3 regions of the Pantoea sp. X-Soil-TKNS-1279 genome follow, and region 3 is predicted to be linked to each of the others. Evidence: predicted binding sites of a transcription regulator. Region 3 holds the regulator's gene; each other region holds the start of a gene.
What was found. Region 3 encodes CRP, which controls carbon source genes, mostly activating them, when cyclic AMP is high. Its sites were predicted from a motif close to ATGTGANNNNNNTCACAT; they were not measured.

Region 1 (10,136 bases), 180 kb from region 3:
GTGGCCGCACAACACAATGCGTTGTACGCCGAGATAGAAAATGGCGTACTGCAATACGCTCATTAAGTTGTCGTCATCAGGCACCACCATATTGGCGATATTGCGATGGACAAAAAGCTCGCCGGGATGCGCGCCGGTCAACACTTCCGCCGGAACACGGCTATCGGAGCAGCCAATCCACAAGGAATGGGGTTTCTGCTGATGAAGATATTTTTCGAAATAGTGCGGATTACGCTGGCGGCGCTGTAATGCCCAACTGCGATTTTTCGCTAATAAGGGTTTGAGTGTCGTCACAATTATCTTCTCTTAATGTCCGGGAATATCGCATCCAGGCGAATAACGCCGTGAATAAGACCTGATTCAGGGGAAAAACTGGAGTTCCCTCACAGAAAATGGTTATAGAAGCTTAAGAGTAGTTATGCACCAGGAATATTTCTACGTGCGACAAAAAGCCTCTCAATGTAAATTGAGATTCAGTTTACGTCAGAGAAATGTAAGGTTATGCAAGAGATGGCCGCAATGTTACGTCGAATGATACGCATTAAAATCATAAAGTTATTTATTAATTTCAATGGTGAGTTTTTAATGCAATGACAAAAAAATACACGTACTTTGATCAGGACTTTCGATCTTCCATACCAGACAGACCATTTTTACCAGGAAATATCTTAATTATAAAATTTATGATTAGACGATTTCACCATAAAATAATCTTTATTGCAGAATAACACGCCATTATCGACCGATTGTGGTGGCAAGAGATCAGGAAAATAATGAGGGGAGTAATAGTTGCAATGAAAAGTAAATATTGCCGGACCTAAAGCGGATAAAAAAGCGCCCGCATCACAGGCGCTTTTTTGCCTGACGAATTATTTACCGTTCCACGCTTTGAGACGCGCTTCACGTACCTGCAACTGCTGTTCTGGCGTCAACTTGTTGTAGTTTTCCGCCATCCCGCTCTCCCAGTCACCATAAAGTGGATTAGGCAGGACGATAAACTGGGTGCCAAAACGCTGATGGTTGCTGCTCACGAACGCCTGACGCTGCGCGTTGCCCTGATGCCATGTCGCCCCACCAAAATCATTCAGGTTATCCCCGGCGTACAGCACCACGTTATAGCCTTCCGCTTTGATGGCATCAAAACGCGCCTGTTTGTTGGAACTGCCGGTACTGAGTCGCACCGTTTTTTCACTCACCCCGGTAAAACCGAGTTTCTTCAGGTTATCCACCGTCGCGGCGTAATCTTTCTGGTCACGGTTGGAGACGTAAAACATGATGCCGCCGTGACTGTTCACGTAGTTAGCGAAATCGACCGCTCCCGGTACCGCCGTTGCCTGGCGCGCCTGAGTCCAGGCAGACCAGGTTTTTCCGCTGAATGGCTGACCATTCTTCGCCTGCCACGCGCTGTAGGCGCTGTTATCAATCATCGTTTCGTCAAGATCAACAATCACCGCTTTCGGCTTACCCGCCAGCGAAGGGGCCTGATCAAACGCCATACGCGCAGTATTGAATGCCTGCCAGCTCAGCGCCTGATATTCGCCCGACTGCTGGAACCAGTTGACGGCCAGCACCGATTGCTGGGCAAGCTGCATCTGTGCCTGCTGTTTGTTTGGCTGCGCGCAGCCTGTCAGCACCAATGCCATCAGGCCGGAGGCGGCCAGCCAGGTGGTTTTTTTCATCATTTCATCCTTAAGCGATTGCGGTCAGTTTAGGTAAAGCGTTAAAAATGTAGCAGTTAACCAACGCGGTTGGCAGTACAAAGCGATCGGCAAGATAAAGGAGATACTTATGGCTTATCACCCACTCCAGGTTCCACGTTCATCCTTGCTGGATGCGCTGAGCTGGCTGGAGTACGCCTTTCAGCCTGCGGGCGTTGCAGCTCCTGACGACGCGGCCTACGGACACCAGCGCCATAGCGCGACCGTGGTGATGGCGACCGATAACCTGCCGCCCAAAAGCTGCGAATCTGACGCGGTGATTGGCGAGGGATCGCGACCGGTGGCGGTGTACACCGCCGATTGTTTGCCGGTGCTGTTTGCCGATACCCATAGTCGCCAGGTGGCGGCGGTGCATGCTGGCCTGAAAGGCACGCTGTCCGGCGTGTTGAACAGCACCATCGATCGTCTACTCACGTTGGGCGCGCAAACGAACACGCTGCATGTCGCCATCGGCCCGGCGATTGGGCCGTGCTGCTACGAACTGGGTAGAAATTTAGTGGATGAAATGCAGGAACAACCGGGTTTGCCCTCCCTGAGCTGGTCCGAAACCCAACCGAAAAATCTGCGTGCTATCCGTCCCCAGGCACAACCACAACAGCACGGGATCTGGTTTGACTTGCCGCATCTGGCGCGGGGCTTACTGCAACAACGCGGTATCCCGGCTGCGCAGATTGAGGTGGTGGAGATGTGTACCTATTGTATGGCCGAGAGCGGGTCCAGCTACCGCTACAACACCCATTTCGCCAGTGGTTATCAGTCACGTTTTTCGTGGATCCGCTGCCGTGACTGAAGGGTTTCACCGATAAAAATCTGGTAGTTAAGATCAACGCTGTCCACCGTGAACGCCGGATCGGCGATCTTCTTCAGCAGCAGCTCTGCCGCCTGGTAGCCAATCTCATAGCGTGGCGTGACCACGCTGGCGAGGCTGGGATACATTTCACGGCTGCTCTCCAGGCCGTGAAAACCACTGATGGCGATCTTATCCGGCACCGCAATCCCCTGACGCTGGCACCACGACAAAGCGCCGAGGGACAAATCGTCATTGGTGCAGAAAATCGCATCCAGTTCAGGGTGCAGCCGCAGTGCCTGTTCCAGCATGGTGGCTCCCAGACGCTGGGATGACATGGCGCGAGGGTTGATACGTGCCGCCCGTAACTTCTGCTCCTGCATGGCTTTACGAAAGCCCTGAAACCGACACTCATCACGCCGATCGTCCAGCGAGCCGAGATAGACAATGCAGCGCCGCCCCTGTTCAAGCAACGTGCGCGTCATGTCGTAGCCCGCATCGAAGTTGTTGTAACCCACCTGCATATCCAGACACGGCCCCTGGGTATCCATCACCTCAACAATCGGGATGTTAGCCGCACGCAGATATTTCACGGTACGGTGCGTATGGTGCTTATCGCTCAGGATAATGCCGTCAATATTCCAGGAAAGCAGGGTACGTACCTGCTCCTCCTCGCTACGGGGATCATAGTTGTAGTTGGCGATCAGCGTTTGACAGTGACTGGAGCGAGTGGCCTGTTCGATGCCACTCAGCAGATCGGCAAAGATCTGATTTTTAAACGATGGGATCAACACCCCCAAGGTACGTCCCGGTGCATGACCCGGCATCGCTACCGGGCGTTGGGGATCGTAATTAAGCTCAGCCATTGCGCGTGCGATACGCTCGCCGGTTTGTGCTGCGACCTTATCCGGTGTGCGCAGATAACGGCTGACGGTCATCCGGGTAACGCCCACCCGCTCGGCAATATCCTGCAACGTTGTTGTCATAGCTCACCTCCCTGTGCAGCCATATTATTTAGTGGATCAACGCGTTAAGGATTAACACGCCCGCCAGACCCAGGATCGAGATCAGCGTTTCCATCACCGTCCAGGTTTTCAACGTCTCAACCACGCTGAGGTTGAAATACCCTTTGAACAGCCAGAAGCCCGGATCGTTAACGTGCGAGGCGATCACGCTACCGGATCCGACCGCCAGCACCATCAACGCCGGATCGGCATGAGTCGCCGCAATGATTGGCGTCACGATACCCGCGGTGGTAATCGCCGCAACCGTGGCAGAACCGAGCGCGACACGCAGCATCGCGGCCACCGTCCAGCACATCAGCAGCGGAGACAGCGAGGAGCCTTTCATCATATCGGCGATGTAGTTACCCACGCCGCTATCCACCAGCACCTGCTTGAAGGCACCGCCACCGGCAATGATAAAGATGATCATGGCGATGGCAGCGATCGACTCGCCACACATATCCATCACCTGCTCCATCTTGCGCCCATTGCGCAGGCCAAGGGTGAAGACTGCAATGACCACGGCGATAAACAGCGCCACTGCCGGGTTGCCGATAAATTCAAAGAACTGACGCAGCGGATTCTCTTTCGGCGTGGTTAATTCAAACACCGCAGCGACCGCCATCAGCACCACCGGGATCACGGCGGCGAAGATACTGATTCCGAAGCCCGGCATCTCCTCTTCCGTGAAGATTTTCGGGTTATACAGCCCTTCCGGCGGTGACTTTTCAAAGCTTTTGAGGAACTTCGAGAAGATTGGACCGGCGACAATGACCGTCGGGATGGTGATGATCATGCCGTACAACAGCGTGGTGCCGAGGTTCGCGCCGAAAATAGTGGCGATGGCCGTTGGACCAGGATGCGGCGGCAGGAAGCAGTGCGTAACGGACAGCGCAGCCACCATCGGCACACCGACATACAACAACGGCAACCCGGCAGCGGCAACGATGGTGAACACCAGCGGCAGCAGCAGCACAAAGCCCACTTCATAGAACATCGCCAGACCAACAATCAGCCCGGTGACCACCAGCGCCCATTGCAGTCGCTCCTTCCCGAAGGCGGCAATCAACGTGGTCGCGACCCGTTGCGCGGCCCCGGTGTCCGACACCAGCCGCCCAAGCATGGCACCGAAGCCGAGGATCATCGCCAGCCCGCCCAGCGTTGAGCCGATACCTTTCTGGATCGACGCCATGACATTCAGCGGCGTCATCCCTTCGGCAATCCCCACCACAGCGGAGACAAACACCAGAGCGATAAAGCCGTTGACCTTGAAAACAATCATTAAAACCAGCAGGAGAACCACGCCCAGAACGATTATGGTTATTGGCATTTTTTATTATCCATAGAGAAACAAGAGGTGATTAAGGTTTAGGCGCACCCTGGTGAATGCGCCAGTCACATCACACCGCCACGCGCATACCGCCATCGACGAATAGCAAGTGACCATTGACGAAATCGGAGGCTTTTGAGGAGAGGAACACCGCTGCACCAATCAACTCCTCAGGTTTGCCCCAACGCGCCGCTGGGGTACGTTTGGTGAGCCAACCGGTGAAAGCCGGATCGTCAGCCAGTGCCTGGGTCATCTCGGTAACAAAGTAGCCCGGTGCAATGGCGTTGACCTGGATATTGTGACGCGCCAGCTCAACGCACATACCGCGTGTCAGCATGGTGACGGCCCCCTTGGAAGCGGCATACGGCGTAATGGTGTCGCGGCCCAATTCGCTCTGCATCGAACCGATATTGATGATTTTGCCTTGCTGACGTCCCACCATCTTCTTCGCCACCGTTTGTGACACCAGGAATACCGCGGTCTGGTTCACGGCAATCACGTCATTCCAGTCCTGCTCAGGGAATTCGAGGAACGGACGGCGACGCTGAATACCCGCGTTGTTCACCAGCACATCAATGGCGCCCCACTCGGCTTCAATCTCGTCTACCGCCTGCTGCACCTGCGCCGATTGTGTAACATCAAAGGCTTTCGACTGAGCACGCAAGCCAAGGTCACGCAGTTTCGCTGCCGCCTGCTCGGCCCCGGCTGGGGTGGTGGCGTTGACGATCACTTCTGCACCCGCTTCCGCCAGACCGCGTGCCAGCAGGAAACCAATTCCGCGCGCCGAACCGGTGATCAGTACGCGTTTACCTTCGAGGGAAAATAGCTGACTCATCGTATCTCCTTAAAATGTTAACTGGACTTTTGCCGCCTGGGTTTTGTCGCCCGCAAACTGCAACGCCGCATCAATGTCCTGCCAGCCATATGCTCCGCTGAACAACGGCAGCGGCTTGACCACGCCCTGTGCCAGCCACTCGACAGCGGTATTGAATTCATGGGTAAAGCGGAAGGAACCGACCAGGTTAATCTCTTTAGCAATCAATTGCATAATCGGGAACGAGGGAATTGCTCCGCCCATACCCACCTGCACGAGAGTACCTTTGGCGCAGGTCACGTCGAGGCAGCGTTGCAACGAAGAAGGGTGACCAGAGGCTTCGAAAGACACGTCAAAGTAGCCTTTGTCTGCCAGGTAAGGGGTGAAGTCACCGTTGGCGGCATGAATCACGTCAGTGGCCCCCATTTGCTGGGCCATCGCCAGTGAACGTTCGCTGATGTCGCTACAGACAATCGATGCCGCACCACGCGCTTTGGCCGATGCGGCGATCAGGCAGCCAATCGGGCCAACGCCGGAGATAAACACATGCTTACCGGTAAGATCGCCTGCCTGGTGGGTGGCATGGATGCACACCGCCAGCGGCTCGGCAAACACCATCACGCTTTCGTCTGCGTCCTGTGGGAAAGGGATGCACTGCGCGCTGTCCACCACTTTGTACTGGGTAAACCCGCCATCGACATGCGGCACATACATGGCGCTGCCGAAGAAGCGCATCGAAACGCACTGGTTTTCCTGCTCACGGCGGCAATATTTGCATTCACCGCAAGGTTTGGACGGGTTAACCGCCACTTTTTGTTCCGGCTTCAGGCGTGGATCATCACTTTCCACCACAAAACCAATCACTTCATGGCCGAGGATCATCGGCATCTTGACTTCATAGCTACCGACTTTACCTTCCTGATAATAATGCAGGTCGGAGCCGCAAATACCGCCGCGCGTAATGCGTACCAGCGTGCCTTTGCCGTTCCACTCCACCTGCTGCTGCGCCACGCTGACTTGTTGTTTTCCGGTGATCACGCAGGATTGCGTTTCGATTTTCATAACTTCCCCATTCAGTGGTGTTGCAATGGGGGTCATAAAACCGGGTTACAGGGGTTAAAACTGTGATGAAGATCACTCAAAACCATGTTACGGAAAAGCTGTTACGCATAACGTGATACGGGCAAGCTGATTCAGCGTCGGAGGCAAGATCGCGCAATAAATTGCGCGTGGCCCCCTGGTGTAGCGGCGCGATTTATCGCGCTTTTTTGACACTTCTCACAAGCTGGATGCATTGCACTTCCTTCCCAATTAATTGACGCTAAAGTTAACTCATCCGACCACTTAATTTATGAGTGATTATGACTCCGCATCCTGAGTTGTTTGTTCCGCTGGATTTAGGCTTTACCCAACTCAAAAACCGCTTTCTGATGGGTTCCATGCACACCGGCCTGGAAGAACATGCCGATGGTGCATCCCGGCTCGCTGCCTTCTATGCAGAACGCGCGCGTGAAGGGGTGGCATTGATTGTTACCGGCGGTATCGCGCCCAATCCGCAAGGAGTGGTCGCCCAGGGTGGGGCCGTTCTTAATCAGGAAAGTCAGTGCGGCTGGCATCGCACCATCACCGATGCGGTACATGCCGGGGGTGGCAAAATCGCCCTGCAAATCCTGCACGCCGGACGCTACAGTTATCAGCGCAATCTGGTCGCCCCCTCACCGTTGCAAGCACCGATCAATCCGTTTATGCCCCAGGCATTGAGCGACGCTGATATTCGGCAAACCATCGCCGACTTCGCCCAATGCGCCCGCCTCGCTCAGCAGGCCGGTTACGATGGCGTCGAAATCATGGGTTCAGAGGGTTATCTGATAAACCAGTTTCTGGTAGCGCACACCAACCAGCGGGACGACGACTGGGGTGGCGATGTGTCACGCCGTCAACGTTTCGCGCTGGCGGTGACGCGTGCAGTACGCGAGGCGGTCGGTAACGATTTCATTATTATCTTTCGCATCTCAATGCTGGATCTGGTGCACAACGGCAGCACGCTGCATGAAACGCTGGATCTGGCGGAAAAACTGGAGCAGTGCGGCGTCACGTTGTTTAACAGCGGCATCGGTTGGCACGAGGCGCGTATTCCAACCATCGCCACCTGCGTGCCACGCGCCGGTTTTGCCTGGGTGACCAAACACCTGCGCGAGCGCGTTTCCGTGCCGGTGATTGCCACCAACCGCATCAACCATCCGGCGGTGGCTGCCGAGCTGTTACGTGACGGCATTGCGGATATGGTGTCGATGGCGCGCCCGTTTCTCGCCGATGCCGCCTTTGTCAGCAAAGCCCAGGCAGGTGATGACGCAGCGATCAATACCTGTATCGCCTGTAATCAGGCCTGCCTCGACCAGATTTTTGTCGGCAAAGTGACCTCCTGTCTGGTCAATCCCCGCGCCTGTCATGAAACGCTGATGCCGGTGACCGCTGCCACTCAACCCAAACGGCTGGCGGTGGTGGGCGCAGGACCGGCGGGTATGGCATTTGCCTTGCAGGCGGCACAGCGCGGGCATCAGGTGACGCTATACGAAGCCGAGGCACAGATTGGCGGGCAGTTTAATATCGCCCGTCAGATCCCCGGCAAAGAGGAGTTCAGCGAAACGCTGCGTTATTTCCGCCACCAACTCCAGGCCGCTGGCGTGGAGATTCATACCCAGTGCCGCGTCAGCGCCGACCAACTGGAGGACGCCGATGAAGTGATCGTCGCCACCGGCATTGCGCCGCGCCAACTAACGTTGCCCGGCATCGATCATCCGTGCGTACTCAGCTATCTCGACGTATTGCGGGATAAAAAACCGGTCGGCAAGCGGGTGGCCATTATTGGCGCGGGAGGCATCGGTTTTGATACCGCAGAATATCTGCTGCACCAGGCAGGTCATCACGAAGATTTCTACCAAAGCTGGGGCGTTGACCGCGCACTGGCGGCTCGTGGCGGATTGATTCCCCCCCAGCCGCTGCCCGCTGATCGGCAGATCTGGTTGCTGCAACGTAAATCTGGCAAACCGGGTGCCGGGCTGGCGCGCACCACCGGCTGGATTCACCGCGCCAGTTTGCAGGCCCACGGCGTCACCATGTGGGGCGATGTGGAGTATCTGAAGATTGACGACCAGGGTCTGCACCTGCGTCATCAGGACCAAACCCAGGTGCTGGCGGTGGATAACGTGGTGATTTGTGCCGGTCAGGAACCGCTGCGGGTGCTGGCAGATCAACTCACTGCGCGCGGCAAAAAGGTCAGGCTGATTGGCGGGGCCGATGTGGCGCAGGAGCTGGATGCCCGCCGCGCCATCGCACAAGCCACCGAGCTGGCGCTCAGCCTGTGATTAACGCAGTTTGACCGAACGCAGCACCACAAACTTGGCATTCGACGCCACCAGCGTGCAGTTGCCAAACAGCTTCTTCATTTTGTGGTGATAATCGAGGTGGCGGTTGCCAACGATGCGCAACTCGCCGCCATATTGCAGACATCGTTTGGCATCACGCAGCATCTGCCACGCCAGGTGGTCAGTCACCGCATGCTGCTGATGGAACGGCGGGTTGCAGAGCACCGCGTGCAGACGATCGGACGGGAAGCCGCTCAACGCGTTATTGACGCGGAACTGGCTGCGATCCACATCCTGTGGTCGGTTCACTTCAACATTCAGACGACTGGATGCCACCGCCATGTAGGATTCGTCAAAGAACAACACCTCCGCCTGGGGATTCTGCTCCAGCGCCATCAGGCCAATCACCCCATTGCCACAGCCAAGATCGACAATCTCCCCTTCGATATCATGCGGCAGATGTTGCATAAAAAAGCGCGCGCCAATATCCAGCGAACTGCGGGAGAACACGTTGGCATGGTTGTGGATCTGATAATCGGTGCCGTCAAGCGGCCAGACAGTGGTTTGCGCCAGGTCAGGCAGCTTGGGCGCGGTGTAATGGCTGTAAATCAGACGCGCTTTTTTCCACGCCAGCGAGGTTTTGCTCTCGCCGAGAATACGTTCAAACAGTTGCAGTGTGGAGCTATGGATATCTTTGGCTTTTGCCGCCGCCAGAATCAGGGTGTCCGGGGTGACCACATCGCGCAACGCACGCAGCTGATGTTCCAGCAGCGCCAGCGTCTTAGGGATTTTGATCAATACCGCCGCCGGGGCCGACGGTAACGCCGCCAGGCTGTCGAGGAACGTCACCTGATCTTCATCCTGCTGGTTAAGATGCAGATTCTGGCGTGCCGCCTGCTGACTGAGCCAGGAATCACTGACGTGCCAGACCTGGCGCGGATTTAATCCGCAGGTCAGCGCGCCAAAGCTGTCGTTAAACACCAGCACCGGACCATCCGGCAGCGCCTGCTGCAACAGATATTCATCTGCCGCATCCCACGCCTGCAACGGGCTTTCTTCACGCATCGGTGGAAAGCGGTGCAACGTCAGGGTGCGTTCAGTCAGTTCAAGTTGGCTCA
Region 2 (10,136 bases), 750 kb from region 3:
CCGTCGGAGCCAGACGCAGGTTACCAAAATCAACGTTGTAACCCAGACCCAAACCGTAAGTGCTGCCGTCATGATCGCTGCGCAGCCAGTTGCCATTAAGGAACAGACCCGGTGAGTTGGTACCGAGGCCAAGGTTGAGGTTGGTGGTGTGTTCACCCACGTCAACACTGCCCTCAATCGCCTGCGCGCCGCTGCTCAACAGAGCCAGACCCAGTACGCTTCCTGTAACAAGTTGCTTTAACATGTAATTCCACTCCATGAAGGACAATCAATTCGGCGGAAAGGGTAAACAGCCAGGCGGCAGGAAACAACTTTATTTGGCAAGCTTTACGTAAACAGGAATGACAGCAACATGCCAAACGGCCCTTGCGGGCCGTTAATTTGGCAGATTACGCCTGCCACATCAGATGCCCCAGCAAGGGGGCAAGGATCACCGTCACCACACCAGAAAGCATCATCACCAGGCTGGAAACCACCCCTTCCTGCTGACCTATCTGGTAAGCGCGCGCCGTACCGGCACCGTGCGAGGCAGCGCCGAAACCGGCCCCCTTCGCCACACCCTGTTTGATCGCGATACGCAGGAACAGAAAATCCCCTACCGCCATGCCAAACACCCCGGTGATCACCACAAACAGCGCCACCAGATCCGGCTGACCGCCAATCGGTTTCGCCGCCGCCAGCGCAAACGGCGTGGTGATGGAGCGCACGGCCAGGCTGCGCTGAATAGATTCCGGCAGAGTAAGCAAACGCGCCAGCCACACCGAGCTGCACACCGACACCAGCGTCGCGGTCGCCACCCCCAAACTGAGCGATAACCAATGGCGTTTGATAATCTCCTGGTTTTCATACACCGGCACCGCAAAGGCCAGCGTTGCCGGGCCAAGCAGCCACAGCAGCCAGTGGCTTTCGGCGATGTAATCTTTCCAGCTCACATGGGTAATCAGCAGCAGTACCACCAACACCAGCGGCGTCATCACCAACGGCATCAGCAGCAAAGTGCGCCAGCGCTGGTACAAACGTTTGTTGAGGTAATAAACCAGCAGCGTCAGCGCCAGACAAAGCAGGCTAATGATCAGATCATTCATGATGCGCCTGCTTACGCGCTGCACGCGCCATTTCAAAACGGTAAACGCGATCAACCACCAGCGAGGTAGCCGCCAACACCAACAGGGTGCTGATGCCAATCACCAGACAGATGCGCCAACCCTCGCTGCGCAACAAATCGCTGTAGTTCACCACCGCCACCACCGCCGGGACAAAGAACAACAACATCTCGGCCAGCAGCCAGTTAGCGCCCGCCTTCACCCAGCGCAGCGGTATCACGCGCGTCATAATCAACACCAACAACAGCAACATGCCAACGACATTGGCAGGCAGCGGCAAATGCAGCCAACCCACCAGTTTATCGCTGGCGATAAACAATCCCACGTACAGCACCAACTGTAGCGGGACGAAAATACGTTGCAGGATGTCCGTTCTGCGCGGACTCAATGCGAACGCCATTTTCTTCACTCCCCCGTAAATAAATCAGGTGTTCAGTATAAAACGCAGGCAGAGTGTGAAAAAAATGAATTAATATTATTCAAACTATGCCAATCAGGAATACTTCTATGGACGTCCGCGCCCTGCGCTACTTTACCGAAGTGGTGCGCCAACAAAGCTTCACCCGCGCCGCGCAGAAGCTTTACGTCACACAGCCCACCATCAGTAAAATGCTGCGCCAACTGGAAGAGGAGCTGGGCTGCACGCTGCTGCTGCGCGACGGTCGCAAGCTGCATCTTACCGATAGCGGCCAGGCGGTTTATCAGCGTGGGTTGGCGATTTTGCAGGAGTTTCACCAACTGGAAGCTGAGATCGGTGACATCACCCAACTGAAGACCGGCGAGCTGCGGCTGGGCATTCCGCCAATGGTGGGGATGCAAATTGCCGGTTCCATCTCTGCCTTCCGCCGCCGTTATCCGGGTGTGGAACTGAAAATCGCCGAGTTTGGCGGCCTGACGGTGCAGCAGGCGGTGCTGGATGGCAGCCTCGATATCGCGCTGACGGCGCTGCCGGTCGACGCCGATTTGCCACTGAATACGCTGGAGTTGATGCACCATCCGTTATGCGTTTTGCTGCCGCGCACCGCGCCCTGGCTCAATCGTACCCATCTGGGGCTGGGTGAGCTGGCGGAACATCCGTTGCTGATTTTCAACGAAGAATTTTCGCTCAATCGCCAGTTAATGAAGGCCTTTCATCGTCTTGGGTTGACGGCAAATATCGCGGTGCGCAGCGGTCAATGGGACTTCCTCGCCGCGATGGTGCAGGCGGAAATGGGGTTGGCGATCCTGCCGGAACCGATTTGCCAACGGCTGGATAAGCAATCACTGCTGTGGCTGCCGCTGGAATCAGAGCTGAAGTGGAGCCTGGGATTGATCTGGCGGGAAGGCAGTTATTTGTCACGTAGCGCTCAGGCGTGGATTGCCTGCTGTCGTGAGCACTGGCCGGATAATGCGCCGCGAATCTCAGTCTGATTCGCGGCGCAGCGGTTACTCTTCTTTCTCGATCAGCAAAGCTTCCAGCAGGTCGAGATCGCGCAACAATTTCTGCATGGTTTCGTTGGAGATTTGCTGGGTGGCGCGCAGGTGATACACCTCGGCGCGCTCGGCGCGGATCGCCGTCAGACGGAAGCGGCGTTCAAGGTTCTCCGCAAACAGCGCCTGCTCCAGCTCCTCTTTCCCGACCACGCGACGGCGCAGATTGCCGATCACCCGCAGGCTGACCTCTTTCAACAGCTCCGGATCGATGTTTTCTTCGGTGTCTTTTTCCAGCCGGGCTTCCATCTTTTGCAGGCTTTCGATCGCCACGCTGGCCATCGCGGCACGCGCGCTTTGAATTTCGCGTCGATGGCCTGCTTTATCGGTGCTCTCCATGCCGCGCAGCAGGATGGGTAACAGCACCACACCAACCAGCAGCGAAAACAGGATCACGCCGGTAGAGAGGAATACCAACTCGTAGCGCGCCGGGAACGGGTCACCGTTGCTGAGGAACAGCGGAATTGACAGCACACCGGCAAGGGTAATCGCCCCGCGCACCCCGGCAAACGAGGCAATCAGCAGTTCGCGCAGGGAGTAGCTGGCAAATTCCAGCGGCTTTTTCTTGAGGAAACGCAGGCTGGCGCGTTTCATCATCCACAGCCAGCCAAAACGCACCACCATCAGCGCGGCATACACCAACACGATGTCGGTGAACAGCATCCACAGCTCGACATTGGGATCGGCGTTGGCCTGTGCCACCGAGGTATCAATAATGCCCGGCAGTTGCAGGCCGAGCATCAGGAACACCATGCCGTTGAAGACAAATTCCAGCATCTGCCACACGCTGTTGGCGCGTAAACGCATCGCCAGCGGAGCCTGGCGGATGATACCGGAACGGGTGATGGTCATACCGGCCGCCACTGCCGCGAGGATACCGGAGACACCAAGGTGTTCCGCAATCAGATAGGAGGCAAACGGCAGCAGCAGCAATAACACCGTCTGCGTTGCCGGATCGTCACCGCTCCAGCGACTCAGCAGACGCAGCGAGCGGCCATACAGCCAGCAAACCGCGACCCCGGCCACCAGGCCGCCAACCGCCACTTTGAGGAACTCGACGCTGGCACCGCCCCAGGTGAAGACCATAGTGCCCATCGCCACGGCGACAGCAAACTTGAGAGACACCAGGCCGGATGCATCGTTCATCAGGGCTTCGCCCTGCACAATCGACATGATTTTTTTCGGGATGCGCCCTTCTCCAACGATACCGGAGAGCGCCACCGCATCGGTCGGTGACAGTACCGCCGCCAGCGCAAAGGCCGGAATCAGCGGGATACCCGGCACCAGCCAGTAAATCAGATAGCCGATACCCACCACGGTGATCAGCACCAGCACCAGCGCCAGTCCGATGATCTCACGACCGTGATGCAGAAATTCGTTAATCGGTGTTTTCCAGCCGTCGGCGAACAGCAAGGGCGGAATAAACAGCACCAGAAACAGTTCGGGATCAAAATCGACATGCAGACCAAAGGTCGGCCAGGCGAGCATTGCACCGGCCGCGATCTGCACCAGCGGCAGCGGGATTTGAAACGGCAAGATACGTGCCGCAACACCAGAGAGCGACACAACCAGTGTCATGATGAGAATAGTAAAGAAGATTTCCATGCTTTCCTTAGGCGAATCATTTTCGTTAAAGCGATGTTTGTTGCGCAGGAAAGTGTAAAACAAAACGCCGCACGACGGGAAAACCCGACGTGCGGCAGTACAAGGAAAGCGAATAATTCGGATTTCAGGAAAATTTCAGGTCAGATGGCCCAGCCACCGGCGTAGAAAGCCACCAACGCCACAGCAATCACCACCGTACCGATATTCAGCTTGCGCCACTCACCGGCAAACAGGCGACCAATCACCAACGCCGCAAAGCCAAGCATAATGCCGGTGACGATGTTGCAGGTCAGCACGATAAACACCGCCGTCAGCAGGCCGGACATGGCATCAACGAAATCATTGAAATCGATTTTCGCCACGTTGCTGAGCATCAGCAGACCGACATACATCAGCGCCGGAGCAGTAGCATATGCCGGCACCAGATACGCCAGCGGCGACATAAACAGAATCACCATGAACAACAGACCCACTACCACCGCCGTCAGACCGGTTTTACCGCCCGCCGCCGTACCGGCCGCCGATTCGATATAGACCGCCGCCGGGGAAGCGCCCACCAGACCGGCAAACAGGCTGCTGACAGAATCGGTGGTCAGGGCGCGGCCACCATTGATGATCTGGCCGTCTTTATCCAGCAGATTAGCCTGGCCGGCCACCGCCCGGATGGTGCCGGTAGCATCAAACACCGCCGTCATCACCAGCGCCAGCACCGTCGGCAGCACCGCGGGTTTGAGCGCGCCCATGATATCGAGGCTGAACACCAGCGACTGACCGCTGGCATCTTTCAGGCTCGGCATGGCAAACAGCCCCTGATATTTCACTGCCGGATCAAAAATCAGTCCGACAATCGAGATCGCCACAATGGTCAGCAAAATGCCGCCAGGGACACGGCGCTTCTCCAGCCCGAAGATCGCCGCCAGACCCACCAGCGCCATAATCACCGGGAAGGAGGCGAAGTGGCCCAGTTCAACCGGCAAACCCGCCGCCGGGTTTTTCACCACCAGGCCAACGCTGTCAGCCGCGATCAGCAACAGAAACAGGCCAATACCGATGCCGGTACCATGCGCTACGCCCATTGGCAGGTTGCGCAGAATCCATGCGCGGATGCCGGTCACCGAAATCAGGGTGAACAGCAGCCCCATCAGGAACACCGCACCAAGCGCCACCGGCACGCTGATGTGCTGACCTAGCACCAGGCTAAAGGCGGTAAACGCCGTCAGCGAGATAGCGCAGCCAATCGCCATCGGCAGGTTGGCCCACAACCCCATGATGATCGAACCGAAACTCGCCACCAGGCAGGTAGCGACGAATACCGCGGTCGGTGAGAAGCCCGCTTTGCCGAGCATACCCGGCACCACGATGACGGAGTAGACCATCGCCAGGAAGGTGGTTAAGCCCGCCAGCACTTCCTGACGCACGCTACTGCCGCGTGCTGAAATATTGAACCAGCCGTCCAGTTTTCCACTGACCGGGCGAGATTCGCCAGACATAATTAATCCTCTGAATTTTTGCTGTTGTGAGTGGCCGCACGACTGACGTTTGCCTGCCATCCTGGTGCACGTTTCTCCAACGGAGAAACAACGCAAACGTTTACGTAGTCGCGTATTTCTGGTCGTAAAAGGGGGAACTCAGAAAAAAGGCAAACGATTATCCGGTGATTGGCCTGAGATTTTCAACTGCTAATCTGCATCGATACAGGATAATCCTCATTGCATAACAGAAATGCAACGTAGTTCCGCTGCCCCGGCGTGCGCGAGTTTCAGTGGAACAGACTGGAAATTATAGGAATTTTTATGCGCATTTTTGTTGCGCAACCAAATGATAGCCGGGTTGCGCAACATGATTATTGGCTGAAATTGATCGGGCCACCCTGCTCAATCGCCCGCTGCCAGGCGGCGCGTTGTTCCAGCCCTTCCAGCCAGTGCTGACTGGCAGGCATATCACGCAGGCCGGTACGCGCACGCATCGCCAGCAGCGGAAAACTCATCTGAATATCGGCGATGCTAAAACGATTACCGGCGAAGTAAGGGTGCTGACTCAGGTGCTGTTCAATCACATCCCCATGTAATCTCAACTGCTTGTTCAGCCAGGCTTTCTGAATCCCGGCGCTCAGAGCCTTACCGGCCGGGCGCAACAGCCAGGGCACCGGTTTTTTACCCAACTGCCCGAACACCAGTTTCATCACCAGCAGGGGCATCAACGACCCCTCGGCGTAATGCAGCCAGTAACGCGCCGCAATTTGCGCATCTTCATCGGACAGCTTTAATCGATATTCGGCGTCATATTTGTCAGCCAGATACTCCAGGATTGCGCCGGATTCCGCGATCACGCGATTGCCATCGGTGATCACCGGAGATTTCCCCAACGGATGGACTTTCTTCAACGACTCGGGCGCCAGCAGGGTGCCTTCACGTTGGTAACGTTTGATCTGATAAGGCACTGACAGCTCTTCCAGCAGCCACAGCACCCGATGTGAACGAGAATTTTCAAGATGGTGAACGGTGATCATCATGGCTTCCTGACCAATGGTTGGACCAGCAAGTATAGATGATGTCGCCTCAGCGTTTCTGCTCGTCCTGTTGCGGATCGAGCAAAACCGCCCCCGAACCTTGCTCGCCCAAACGGTCGCCAGGGTTACGCAATGGACAGTCACGCATTGACAGGCAACCACAGCCGATACAGCCATCAAGATCGTTACGCAGCCGCGTCAGGGTTTCAATGCGTTTATCCAGTTCCTCACGCCAGTGCTGCGTCAGCGCATCCCATTCCTGGGTCGACATGCGCTTGTTAGCCGGCACATGCATCAGACTGTCGCTGACCGTGGCGAGGGGAATACCGATGCGCTGCGCAATTTTAATGATCGCCACGCGGCGTAGCACATCACGGCTGTAACGCCGTTGGTTGCCGTTGTTACGCGTACTGGAGATCAATCCTTTGGTTTCGTAAAAGTGCAAAGCCGACACCGCCACACCGCTGCGCTTCGCCACTTCACCCGGCGTCAGCACCGGTTTCGGGTAGTTGCGTTCTTTTTTCATTTCGCTCTTTACCTCAAGTTAACTTGAGGAATTATACTCGCTCCCCATTGAAACTTCGAATCTCTACTCAGAAGGATGTGGTTATGATGCAAGAGGAAATCATTCATTCACTGACTCACTGGATCGATCAGAATCTGGATAAAACCCTGTCGATTGATGAAGTAGCGGCGAAATCAGGTTATTCCAAATGGCACCTGCAACGTATGTTCCGTACCGTGACGAAACAAACGCTGGGCGGTTATATCCGCGAACGCCGCTTAACGTTGGCCGCTGAGGCTCTGCGTCAGACACAACGTCCGGTATTTGATATCGCTATGCAGTACGGCTACGACTCACAGCAAACCTTTTCCCGCGTGTTTCGCCGTCAGTTCTCGCAAACGCCCACCGCGTATCGCCATACCATGCGTCGCCAGGCGATGATTCAGCGCCCACGTCTGGTGAGCTTTGATTGCAACGAGAATATGGCCAGCTTTACCCAGCGTACTACCGGCGAGTGCTGCCCGGTTCGCTAACCTTGCCTGCGCGCCCCGCGCGGGCGCTCCCTGCCCTGTATATACGTGCGCGATAAATCGCGCCGCTACAAATCCGTGGTAACGCCATAAATTTCCGCATACTGCCGTTGCGGCGCGATTTATCGCGCGAATCCTCTACCTGCATCGATAAATTTTTTTCTACCATACCAGGTATAAATTTTGTTCAAACTTTCAAATCGGATGATATAATGTGACCCAAGTCACAGTTTAATGCGTAGTTCGACGGCCTGAAGGGCCTCCCTGACCTTCCTTCTCTGCCGCCAGTGATGTCCGATGAATGTCAGGGATGTTACTGATTCATAGAGGTTCGTTGCAGATGGCTACTTTAACCACCAGTCTTATCGTTATGCGCTGGGAATTGCTGAGCGCAGTAATGATGTTTTTCGCCAGCACCCTGAAAATTCGTTTTCGTCAGAACAGCCACCATGTGATGGCGCTGATGTGCGGCGGAATCGGCCTGGGTATGTCCTGCTGGTTTGTCACTGGCCTGATGGGGATCACCCTCAGTATGGAGAATCTGCATAACTTTATGGAAATCTCCAAAAATGCCTTTGTTGAGGTGATGAGCCAGACGCCTGCTGACTGGCCAATGCCTTAATCGCTACCCATAAAAAACCCCGCGTTGCGGGGTTTTTTATTTTGCTGTGTGATTTCAAATTTTCTTCAATACGGCCGGGATGTTGACATCCTCCACCGTTCCGTCGGGTGTCTGTGCACCAAGACGGTCCTGAATCCACATATCACCCATCATCTGATTAAGTCCACGATCCAGCCCGGTGACCATCCCCGCGCCAGGCGTAAAGGTCAGCTCACCAAAGAAAACCTGCTGCTCGTGGATATACCAGTCAACGCGCACATAATCGAAATCACTTGCCAGCTTCTTGCTCAAGACTAACGCGTGCTGTAACGCGGCCATTTGCGGCGAGATATCCAGGCCGGTATCACGAATCTTGTGATACGCCTCGTCTAAATTGTTAACGTAAAAGTTCATGGATAACAACGGTCTACATCGGTTGTAAATCACCTGAAGCACATATTCAAAGTTGCCGTCGCGTTTATTAAACATATGGAACTTGTAATCAATGGGCGCGTTTTTCCCATCACCAATGTATTTTTCTACCAGAATGCGCGGTTTGATATAGCGGTAGTGGATCTCGCGCGCTTCATCCGCATAGTCTTTTTTCAACCAGGTTTGACATTTACTGATGATCTGCTGTTTCTTCAGCGCATCTGGCTCTTCCAACAGGATTTCGACCATATTCGAACCGTGGTTCGGTTTGATGACCGTATTTTTCCAGCTCGACAGGGTATGCAGTGAATGAGGATCGCTGGTTTCATACACCAGCGGGATCAGATATTCGCTGCCCACCTTCTCAGCAACGTAATCACGCACCGAGTATTTATCCGACAGGCGACCATAGTTCTGGTAATCGCCATAGACAAACTTGCGATACAGCACCTTCTCATTAAACACCTTGGGCTGACGCAAATTAGGTAACCGACGAAACCTACGGAAGTAGTACAGACGGTCCTGGTAAGCCCAGGGCATTTTTTTGATGAAATACCGCACACTTCGTCTGAGTTCATCTTTCAACTTGAGCATATCTAACCTCATTTGTAGGTTTTGTAGTTGAGCGAGGAAACTTGAATCTTAAAAATGGCGCCATTTCTGAAGAAGTAATTCATCACCGTAAGGGACAGAAGTTCAGTAATGAAGACGCTCCAGGCGGCCCCCATGATGCCGTAGCCCTGAATAAGCCACCACGAGAGCGGCAGGCTGATCGCCATCAAGCAGATAATTTTTCTGAGCAGATAGTTAAACCCTCCTTCCTTGACCATGTAGCGGTACGCCACGGTTCCCATTGCGGAGAAGCTGGACGCTATCGACAACACGGTAATCAGACTTCCTGACTGCGTGTATTCGTGACCATACAAAGCAATGATGATTTTTTCGCCGTATAAGGCGATGACAAGTAACAAGAGCAATGAAACACCCAAAACATAACCGTTCAGGCGCGCCGTCAGCTTGATAGCAACGCTGCCGCGCTCCCTGAAAATCTCTGAAAAGCTGGAGGTGATAATGGCCAATGGAATGAAGGTCCATGAGGCCGATATGGTGTTGGCGGCGGCGAACAAGCCAAGCTCACGCGCCGAGGCAATACCCACCAGAAACATCTGCGCAGTTTTCACCTGTACCGAAATAAAAATGCTGGAGATCGCCAACGGCAAACCGGCATACAGCAGATAACGCAGATAAGCGCCGCGTTTGCTGCGTGCAGGTGCCTGCTCCTGGTTTTCACGGTAGAAGTTGTAGCGTTTGATGGCGTAGGGAACCAACGTCACCACCACAATCGATAAGGTCAGCCAGATGGGGTTGAGCCGGAACCAGG
Region 3 (10,136 bases):
ATGAAGACGGGTTGAGCCATCTGGCGCAGGATGAATTTGTCAGGCGTCTGGCACATTACTACTGCGAGATTTATGTGCTGCATCCGTTCCGGGCCGGGAATGGCCGCGCACAACGCATCTTCTTCGAGCAACTGGCGTTGCACGCAGGCTATCTGCTGACGTGGGATAAACTGGACCGTGATAGCTGGCGTGCGGCGATTCGCGAGGCGGTAGGTGGCGATTTAACTCTGCTCAGTGCGCAGTTTGCAAAAGTGGTAAGCCCCGCCCGCTAAAATGCGTAGAATAGCGGCGGTTTGACCTGCCTGAGGGCGCTATGCTGCTGTTAATCGATAATTACGACTCCTTCACCTGGAATCTCTACCAATACTTTTGCCAATTGGGTGCTGACGTCAGGGTGGTGCGCAACGATGCCATCACCCTCGACGAAATGGAGGCGCTACCGCTCACTCATCTGGTGATTTCGCCTGGCCCCTGCACTCCGGATCAGTCCGGCATCTCGCTGGCGGCGATCCGCCGTTTTGCTGGCCGCTTACCGATCCTTGGCGTATGCCTCGGCCATCAGGCCATTGCCCAGGCGTATGGCGCGCAGGTGGTACGCGCGCGTCAGGTGATGCACGGCAAAACGTCGGCGATTCGCCATAACGACAGCGGTGTTTTTCGTGGGTTAAATAATCCGCTCAACGTCACCCGTTACCATTCGCTGATTGTGGCGCGCGCGACCCTCCCTGAAGAGTTCGAAATTACCGCCTGGAGCCTGCGTGATGGTGAACCGGATGAGATCATGGGATTCCGTCATAAAACGCTGCCACTCGAGGGGGTGCAATTTCACCCGGAAAGCATCCTCAGCGAGCAGGGCCATCAGCTTCTGGCGAATTTCCTGAAGACTTAAGTTGTGTTTGCCTTTGTGTGATTTTTTATGCATATTTTGTGATTATAATTTCACGTCAGCTCAACAAATAATCCGATGAGGTAGGCAATGGCAGCAGAAAAGCTAGCGGTAACCCGGGAAACGTTCGATAACGTTATTTTGCCTGTTTATGCACCAGCGCAGTTTGTGCCGGTAAAAGGCAAGGGCAGCCGAGTCTGGGATCAACAGGGCAAAGAATATATCGATTTCTCTGGCGGCATCGCGGTGACTGCGCTGGGCCACTGCCATCCGGCGCTGGTGGAGACACTGAAAACCCAGGGGGAAACCCTGTGGCACACCAGCAACGTGTTCACCAATGAACCGGCGTTGCGTCTGGCGAGCAAACTGATTGCCGCGACCTTTGCTGATCGCGTGTTCTTTGGTAACTCCGGTGCCGAAGCTAACGAAGCCGCGTTTAAGCTGGCGCGCTACTACGCCTGCAAAAAACACAGTCCGTTCAAAAGCAAAATCATCGCCTTCCATAACGCTTTCCACGGGCGCACGCTGTTTACCGTATCCGTGGGTGGTCAGCCGAAATACTCCGACGGCTTTGGCCCGAAACCGGCTGATATCGTGCATGTTCCCTTCAACGATCTGGCGGCGGTAAAAGCGGTGATCGACGATCACACCTGCGCCATCGTGGTCGAACCGATTCAGGGCGAAGGCGGTGTGATGCCTGCCACTCCTGAGTTTATGCAGGGCCTGCGTGCCTTGTGTGATGAGCACAACGCGCTGCTGGTGTTGGACGAAGTGCAGAGCGGCATGGGCCGTAGCGGCAAGCTGTTCGCTTACGAACACTACGGCATCACCCCGGATATCATCACCACCGCGAAAGCGCTGGGCGGCGGCTTCCCGGTAAGCGCGATGCTGACCACCAATGAAATCGCCTCGGTGATGGCACCCGGCGTGCATGGCACCACTTACGGCGGCAACCCGCTGGCTTGTGCGATTGCCGAAACGGCGCTCGACATCATCAACACCCCTGACGTGCTGGACGGTGTTGAATCACGCCGTCAGCAGTTTGTGGAAGCCTTGAAAGCGTTGGATAGCAAATTTGACCTGTTCACGGATATTCGTGGCAAAGGTCTGTTGATCGGTGCGGCATTGAAGCCGCAGCATGCCAGCAAGGCGCGTGACATTCTGCATGCCGCTGCCGCCGAAGGTCTGATGATCCTGACTGCTGGCAATGATGTGATCCGTTTTGTACCGTCACTGGTGATTGAACCGACCGATATCGAAGAGGGTATGGCGCGGTTCGCAGTGGCTATCGAGAAGGTGCTGGCGGCGTAACTCAGTTTTTCACCCGTAGTCCGGTCAGCCAGCGGCCATGATGTGGTCGCTGGCTCCAGGCCAGAGAAGAGATGGTGTGCATCACGTTCAGGTGTTGCAGAATGCGCTTCACATGCTGTTCGACAATCGTTATCGCCCCCTCATTGATGTTTTCCGGTGCTTCCAGAATATTGCTGTCGTTACCGGGGCCATCATGCTCCAGCCGCTGCTGACAGCGTTGCAGCGCGATCTCACAGGATTGCAGATACCTTTCCGCCAACTTAGGCGTCAGCATGGTATGTTCGCGAGCCAGGATAGTCATGGCGTTGATGTGTTCGACAATAAACTGACTGTGCGTCACCCAGAGCCGCATATCTTTCAGGTACTGCGAATTGAAGCCCGGCTCGGTCATCGCCTGATTCAGCGAGTTAAACATGGCGTTATGCGCCTGGTTGACCTTGATGCGCTGATACGCCAGTTTCTCCGGTGACTGCTCCGGTCCGAGCAATAATTGCATCGCTTCCTGGTCGGCTTCCAGCGCATCGTGCGCATTCTTACGCAGTAAGCCGCTCTGCCACTGCGGCCATAGCCAAATCATGCCGCCAAAGGCAATCAGACATCCCATTAGCGTATCCATCATGCGTGGCAGCAGGAACTGCGCGCCATTCAGCGACAGCAACTGGAGCGAATACACCGCCGTCACCGTAAAGCCAATCATTGACCAGCCGTAATATTTACGTGTCACCAGATAGCTGGCGAGGGTGATCGCCAGCATAAACAGCAGAGTGATGGATTCCGGTACGTCAAAGCGTAACGAGGCGGCAGCAATCAACAGCCCGGCAAAGGTGCCGAGCGCTCGGTGCTGAATTCTTACCCGCGTGGCGCTGTAGCCATTCTGGCTGACGAACATGGTGGTCATCAGAATCCAGTAAGGTTTGGGGATGTTGAAGAACAGCGCCAGCGCGCTACCAAACATCAGCATCACGGCAAAACGTGCAGCGGTGCGTAAGGCGGGGGATTTCAGCGACAGATAGCTGCGCAGCGCCGGAAAAAACGGCAGACGCCGTTGGCGGTCGGCCATCAGATCACGGGTATACAGCGGTTTCTGGGTGCGAAGCACGCGCGCAATGCGGCTGAAGTGATACAGGCAGAAATTCCCCACCGGATTGTCCGGGTGCTGGCGGGCAATTTTTTCCAGCGCACCCAGCTGCTTATCCATTTGAAACCGTTCCGGCAGCTGATGATACAAAATAGCATCGGCCAGCAAGCGCAGACGGGCGGAGATGGTCTTGGCATTCCAGCGAATCACCGCTTCAGCATGGCTCTGCTCCACCAACTTTTGCACTTCTTCCGGCTGATGCAGGCTGACGGAGATATGTTCCTGCAAATCGAGCGCCACCTGAAAGGCACGCGTCAGGCGTTTATGGCTGTTATCGCGGCTGGCAGACAGCATATGCATTTGCTGGTAGCAGGTGGTGATCAGATCTACCGCTTTTTGCTGGCGTGCCAGCAACGGCGGCAGCGCTTTCTCCGGGTCGGTCAGCTGCGTCAACAGGGTATATTTGGCATCGCAATAATCCGCCAGCTCACGGTACAGCAGGCTCAGCGACTCGCGCATCGGCTGCTCTTTCCACAGCCAAAACCAGAACCAGTTGAACAACCCATACCACAAGGTCCCGCCGATATAGAGCAGCGGAGGCACCCAGATCGGCATACGTCCCACCAGGCTCAGGGTAAAGATGGAGGCAATCAGCGTGGCAGGCAACAAGCGGCCATGCAACGGGCTGATTTCACCCGTCACGCCTACTAATAACGGCAGCACCAGCAGAATCAGCGGCAGGGGGACGTGATAATCCGTCAGCCACTGGATCAGAAAGCTGCCGGTCGCAAACAGGGAACCGCCAATAATCAGGCGTTTAAAAAAGCGTTTATGCGGCGTATCAAGACCGGCGATGTTGCAACAGGCGGGCACTAAGGAGAACAGCAAACCTTTTTGCAGGTCGCCAAACAGCCAGCCGAGGGCCACGGGCAGGCACAGCACCAGCGTTTGCCGCAGGGCATAGTTCACTTCGGGATGATAGATGATTCGACGCCACATCAGCTCATCGCAGACAAAAACGGCGTGATGCTGCCATCACGCCGTGGGTGAGAAGAAATTAGCGGGTGCCGTAAACGACGATGGTTTTACCATGTGCGGAGATCAGGTTTTGATCTTCCAGCATTTTCAGAATACGGCCAACTGTCTCGCGTGAGCATCCGACGATCTGACCAATTTCCTGACGGGTGATTTTGATCTGCATCCCGTCCGGGTGGGTCATGGCATCGGGCTGTTTGGCCAGATTGAGCAGCGTCTGCGCAATGCGACCGGTCACATCAAGGAAGGCAAGGTTGCCCACTTTTTCTGATGTCACCTGTAGGCGACGCGCCATCTGCGCCGAAAGACGCATTAAAATATCCGGGTTTACCTGAATCAGCTGACGGAATTTTTTGTAGGAAATTTCAGCCACTTCGCAGGCAGTTTTGGCTCGTACCCAGGCACTACGTTCCTGACCTTCTTCAAACAGGCCAAGCTCGCCGATGAAATCCCCCTGATTGAGGTAGGAGAGAATCATCTCTTTGCCTTCTTCATCCTTGATCAGCACCGCAACGGCACCTTTCACGATGTAGTAGAGCGTTTCCGCTTTCTCACCCTGATGAATCAGGGTGCTTTTGGATGGATATTTGTGAATATGGCAATGGGACAGGAACCATTCGAGTGTAGGGTCTGTTTGCGGTTTGCCGAGAACCATTCGCTATTATCCTCTGTTGTAATCGTGCCCAAAACACAGGGGGCAGTTTTCCCTGTCAGGCGGTGAAATCGTAGAGCGCTTCCTGTTAAGGAAAATTATTCGGGTGGACTCTTAAGCCAGGCTTCTGATTCTTCCCGCCTTCGTCTATTGCGACGAAAATATTTTCAGCTCTGTTTGTAGCACAGCTTTTGCTAGCTGTCTTCTGTTGTCTCGCTTCAGCAAAAGGGCGATTAGTCTGGATTGCTGTTTCTCAGGTGAAAGCGTACTCTGGCGGCAAATCAGCCTATTCAGGAGAAAGAATAATGCAGGCACGGGTTAAATGGGTGGAAGGGCTTACCTTTCTCGGAGAATCCTCATCAGGTCACCAGATATTAATGGATGGCAATTCGGGCGACAAAGCACCGAGCCCGATGGAGATGGTGCTGATGGCGGCAGGCGGTTGCAGCGCGATTGACGTCGTGTCGATCCTGCAAAAAGGGCGTAATGATGTGAAGGATTGTGAGGTCAAACTGACCTCGGAACGTCGTGAAGAAGCGCCACGCATTTTCACACATATCAACCTGCATTTTATTGTTACCGGCAAAGCGCTGGGCGATAAAGCGGTGGCGCGAGCGGTTGATCTGTCGGCTGAGAAATATTGCTCGGTGGCGATTATGCTGGGCAAAGGGGTAGAAATCACCCACAGCTATGAGGTTATCGAGCTCTAGCTCGGTCGTAACGGCGCGATTAATCGCGCCGTTACGGTTATGTTTGATTATTCGATGCGTTTGCCTTCAATCAGTCGCTGCACCAGCGGCGTCATAATCAGCTCCATCGCCAGACCCATTTTGCCGCCGGGCACTACCAGGGTGTTCATATGCGAGATAAAGGAATCCTGAATCATCGCCAGCAGATAGGGGAAGGCAATACCTTCCAGACCACGGAAATGGATCACCACAAAGCTTTCATCCAGCGATGGAATTTCACGCGCAGCAAACGGGTTAGACGTATCGACGGTGGGTACGCGCTGGAAGTTGATATGGGTGCGTGAGAACTGCGGGGTGATGAAGTTGATGTAATCCTCCATCGAACGCACCACCGAATCCATCACCGCTTCGCGTGAATGGCCGCGTTCGCTGGTGTCGCGAATCAGCTTTTGAATCCACTCAAGGTTGACGATCGGTACCACACCTACCAATAAGTCGACGTGTTCAGCCACGTTGTGCTGCTGCGTCACCACCCCGCCGTGCAAGCCTTCATAAAACAACACATCGGTGTTTTCCGGCAGCGGCTGCCACGGGGTGAAAGTACCCGGCACCTGATTCCACGGCACGGCCTCGTCATAGGTATGCAGATATTTGCGCGACTGACCAAGACCGGTTTTACCGTATTGCTTAAAGGTTTGCTCCAGCAGGCCAAAATCGTTGGCCTCCGGGCCGAAATAGCTGATATGACGGCCAAGGTCGCGCGCTTTGCGGATCGCCATGTCCATCTCAGGGCGCGTGTAGCGATGAAAACTGTCACCTTCGACCTCCGCCGCATGCAGGTTCAACTGCTGGAATATTTTGCGGAAGGCAAGGCTGGTGGTGGTGGTTCCGGCGCCGCTGGAACCGGTAACGGCAATGATCGGATGCCTGGCTGACATAACAAAGCTCCCTGTGAAGTCCGGCGATGAGCATTGTTAGCACGAAAAGCCGGGATGTGCATTAGCCGCGAAATTCACCGCGAGCCATGATATTGACGGTTTCGTGCAGTTCTGACCACACCAGCACTGCGTCACCGCGTTCCAGCTGGCGACGCACATCAGCGACTTTTTGCGCCAGACTGCGCTCCTGTTCACCGTAGTCGGTGCCTTCGCGTAATACAAAGGCTTCGATCAGGTTTTCCAGCGTTTCAGCTTCAAGTTGTTGCCACGGAATAATCACGATCATACATCCAGGTAAGTTGATAACCACTGCGGCACGCGTTGTTCCAGCCACATTTGCGGTCGTAGCAGCGTACCGCCAACAAAGCCGACATGGCCGCCTTGCTGCGTCAGCTGATATTGAATCGAGGACGACAGTTGCTCCGGCTTCGGTATTACTGCGTCGGTCATAAAGGGATCGTCCTTAGCATGGATGATCAGCAGCGGTTTGCGTACCCCGGTCAGCAGCGGCATCGCGCTGGCACGATGATAATAATCGCCTGCGTCGACAAAACCGTGCGCTCTGGAAGTGACGGCATCGTCAAAGTCGCGCAGGCGGCGCAGGGCGCGCAGTTCGCGTAAATCGACCGGCAGGGTGCCCGGCCAGGCTTTCAACTTACGTTTAGCGTTCTTTTTCAGCTGCGTCAGCAGGTAGTGCTGATAAAAACGTGAGAAACCGTTCTCCAGCTTCTGGCTACAGGGTTCCAGCAGCAGGGGCGCAGAGATGGCGACTGCGGCATCCAGCGGCGCATCATGTCCCTCCAACCCGGTCAGACATGCCAGCATATTTCCGCCCAGCGACACGCCGACGGCGGTGGTGGGGACATCGCCCCATTCCCGCTTTAACCAGCGGAGAAAGTAGCTGGCATCTTCGGTTTCGCCGGAATGGTAAATCCGGTGCAGGCGGTTCGGTTCACCGCTACAGCCGCGAAAATGCATCACCACTGCCAGCCAACCGCGTGCCTGACATGCCTGCATCAACCCATGCGCATAGGGGCTGTGAAAGCTGCCCTCTAAACCATGAAACAGCACCATGCGTGGTTTGTGCGCGGCCTGAATAGGGTCTTCACTCCACGCAAGATCGACAAAATCGCCGTCCGGTAAATCGAGGCGTTGCCAGTGTGGGCGCAGAGTCACGCGCCGCCTGAGCAGACGCGGCAGCAGAGTTTGCAGATGCGGATTGCGAAAACCGCTGAGAGGAATGAAGTCCTCTTCGGGCGGGGAGTCAAAATTACTGTGGTAAACGCTTGTCTGATGCATATCTCGCTGATAGTTTCGATGGGTTTTTTGGCTTTCCTGGGTGAGGAGCACCCGAATCAACATGGAACTGAGTCTGTTTTTGTCAATGCTGGGCTTTCTCTGGGTCGCTGCGATCACGCCAGGGCCTAATAATATGTTACTTACCGCCTCCGCTGCCAACTTTGGCTTTCTGCGTTCTTTCCCGTTGTTAATCGGCATCATGATCGGTATGCAGGCGATGCTGCTGATGGTGGCCTTTGGCGTGGGTGGCCTTATCCTACTCTATCCTGCCTTACATCTGGTTCTGAAAATCGCCGGTAGCCTTTATCTGCTGTGGCTGGCATGGAAAATCGCCACGGCGGAGTATGAGCAACTGGATACGGATTCGGCCCCGCCGGTGCCAACGCCGTTCTGGCAGGGCGGGTTACTGCAACTGATTAATCCAAAGGCGTGGCTGATGGCGTTGGGGGCCGTAGCCAGCTTTAGCCTGGCGGGGGCCGCTTACCTGCACTCGGTGGTAGCAATTAGCGTCGGTATGGCGTTGGTGAATGTGGTTTCCGGGGTGATCTGGATGGGCTTCGGCTCACTGATTGGTCGTTTGCTGCGAAGCCCGCGTGCGTGGAAAATCTTTAACCTGGCGATGGGAATCCTGACCGCCGCCTGTGTGCTGTTGATTTGGCACTGAGTCAATCCGAGGCGCGTCTGACGCGCCTTTTTTGTATTTGCGTATTCTGCATAGTCTTGCCCGATGATTGCCTAAGAACCGATTTTCATTAGGGATAATTTTTAATTCCTTTATGAAACCATTACTGCTGGCGACACTGCACCCAACATAAAAATATTGGGGTGTACGATGATGGCAGTGAAGAAAACCATAACCACATTGGCAGCAGCGCTGGCGTTGCTGACCTTCCAGGCCGAGGCGGTTAACGTCACGGTGGCGTACCAGACATCGGCGGAACCGGCCAAAGTGGCGCAGGCCGACAACACCTTCGCCAAACAGAGTGGCGCGACTGTTGACTGGCGTAAGTTTGATAGCGGAGCCAGCGTGTTGCGTGCGCTGGCGTCCGGCGATGTCCAGATTGGCAACATCGGCTCCAGCCCGCTGGCGGTAGCGGCCACGCAGCAACTGCCGATCGAGGCCTTCCTGTTGGCTTCGCAGCTCGGAAATTCCGAAGCGTTGGTGGTGAAGAAATCCATCAATAATCCCAAAGATCTCATCGGCAAACGGATTGCCGTCCCCTTTATCTCCACCACCCATTACAGCCTGCTGGCGGCGCTGAAACATTGGGGTATCAAACCCACGGACGTCCAACTGGTGAACCTGCAACCCCCCGCGATCATTGCCGCCTGGCAGCGTGGCGATATTGATGGTGCCTACGTCTGGGCACCGGCAGTTAACGAACTGGAGAAGGATGGCAAGGTGCTGACCGACTCCTCGCAGGTGGGAAAATGGGGCGCGCCGACGCTGGATGTCTGGGTGGTGCGTAAAGACTTTGCCCAGCAGCATCCAGAAATTGTCACCGCCTTTGCCCGCAGCGCCCTGGACGCGCAGAGAGCCTACATCGATAACCCACAACAGTGGCTGAAGCAGCCGGATAACCTCAGCAAGCTGTCGCGTCTGAGCGGCGTGCCGGAAGCACAGGTGCCGGGGCTGGTGGAAGGCAACACCTATCTGACCGCGCAACAGCAACTGGAGCAGCTCGGCAAGCCGGTGAACAAGGCGATTGTCGATACCGCGCACTTCCTGAAAGAGCAGGGCAAGGTGCCGGACGCCGCCAGTGATTACAGCAGCTTCGTGACTACCCGCTTCGTTGCCCCCTTAGTGAAATAACCGGAGGTCCTATGCTCAGCATCACCCATCTGAATGCGCGTTACGCCGGACAACCTGCGTTGCAGGATATCAATCTGCAACTGGATCAGCGTGAACTGCTGGTGGTGCTGGGACCGTCAGGCTGTGGCAAAACCACGCTGCTGAATTTAATCGCCGGATTCCTGCCGCTGGAGTCAGGCAGCATCACACTGGATGGCAAATCGGTTAACGGGCCGGGCGCTGAACGTGGCGTGGTGTTTCAGAACGAAGGGCTGCTGCCGTGGCGCAATGTGATCGACAACGTGGCCTTTGGTCTGCAACTGGCGGGGATGGCAAAAACGGAGCGTCATAGCATCGCGCGTCGTCTGATTCGCAAAGTCGGGCTGGAGGGAGCGGAAAAGCGTTTTATCTGGCAGCTCTCTGGGGGTCAACGTCAGCGCGTGGGGATTGCGCGTG

Region 1: a site for CRP is predicted at 6,776-6,793, ahead of idnD (L-idonate 5-dehydrogenase). Genes of this name have one in related genera too.
Region 2: a site for CRP is predicted at 7,935-7,952, ahead of AC6I8N_RS01850 (YjcB family protein). Genes of this name have one in related genera too.

The regions. Positions count from the first base shown of each region.
Region 1 covers NZ_AP035948.1:3,786,391-3,796,526, forward strand. Annotated here, with positions in the region: gene AC6I8N_RS17620 (carbonic anhydrase) at 1-300, opposite strand, end outside; gene AC6I8N_RS17625 (5'-nucleotidase, lipoprotein e(P4) family) at 870-1,679, opposite strand; gene AC6I8N_RS17630 (purine nucleoside phosphorylase YfiH/LACC1 family protein) at 1,789-2,508, shown strand; gene idnR (DNA-binding transcriptional regulator IdnR) at 2,472-3,491, opposite strand; gene AC6I8N_RS17640 (gluconate:H+ symporter) at 3,520-4,839, opposite strand; gene idnO (gluconate 5-dehydrogenase) at 4,910-5,674, opposite strand; gene idnD (L-idonate 5-dehydrogenase) at 5,684-6,715, opposite strand; gene AC6I8N_RS17655 (NADPH-dependent 2,4-dienoyl-CoA reductase) at 7,015-9,018, shown strand; gene rlmG (23S rRNA (guanine(1835)-N(2))-methyltransferase RlmG) at 9,019-10,136, opposite strand, start outside.
Region 2 covers NZ_AP035948.1:409,061-419,196, reverse strand. Annotated here, with positions in the region: gene AC6I8N_RS01895 (YfaZ family outer membrane protein) at 1-244, opposite strand, end outside; gene AC6I8N_RS01890 (LrgB family protein) at 390-1,085, opposite strand; gene AC6I8N_RS01885 (CidA/LrgA family protein) at 1,078-1,503, opposite strand; gene AC6I8N_RS01880 (LysR family transcriptional regulator) at 1,611-2,513, shown strand; gene AC6I8N_RS01875 (Na+/H+ antiporter) at 2,529-4,178, opposite strand; gene AC6I8N_RS01870 (NCS2 family permease) at 4,319-5,668, opposite strand; gene AC6I8N_RS01865 (glutathione S-transferase family protein) at 6,022-6,687, opposite strand; gene soxR (redox-sensitive transcriptional activator SoxR) at 6,737-7,213, opposite strand; gene soxS (superoxide response transcriptional regulator SoxS) at 7,297-7,725, shown strand; gene AC6I8N_RS01850 (YjcB family protein) at 8,063-8,344, shown strand; gene AC6I8N_RS01845 (ATP-grasp fold amidoligase family protein) at 8,399-9,349, opposite strand; gene AC6I8N_RS01840 (MATE family efflux transporter) at 9,358-10,136, opposite strand, start outside.
Region 3 covers NZ_AP035948.1:3,969,596-3,979,731, reverse strand. Annotated here, with positions in the region: gene AC6I8N_RS18680 (putative adenosine monophosphate-protein transferase Fic) at 1-272, shown strand, start outside; gene AC6I8N_RS18675 (aminodeoxychorismate synthase component II) at 314-889, shown strand; gene argD (bifunctional acetylornithine/succinyldiaminopimelate transaminase) at 977-2,197, shown strand; gene AC6I8N_RS18665 (YccS/YhfK family putative transporter) at 2,199-4,274, opposite strand; gene crp (cAMP-activated global transcriptional regulator CRP) at 4,333-4,965, opposite strand; gene AC6I8N_RS18655 (OsmC family protein) at 5,268-5,672, shown strand; gene AC6I8N_RS18650 (phosphoribulokinase) at 5,720-6,589, opposite strand; gene AC6I8N_RS18645 (YheU family protein) at 6,651-6,869, opposite strand; gene AC6I8N_RS18640 (hydrolase) at 6,872-7,888, opposite strand; gene AC6I8N_RS18635 (LysE family translocator) at 7,950-8,552, shown strand; gene tauA (taurine ABC transporter substrate-binding protein) at 8,721-9,701, shown strand; gene tauB (taurine ABC transporter ATP-binding subunit) at 9,713-10,136, shown strand, end outside.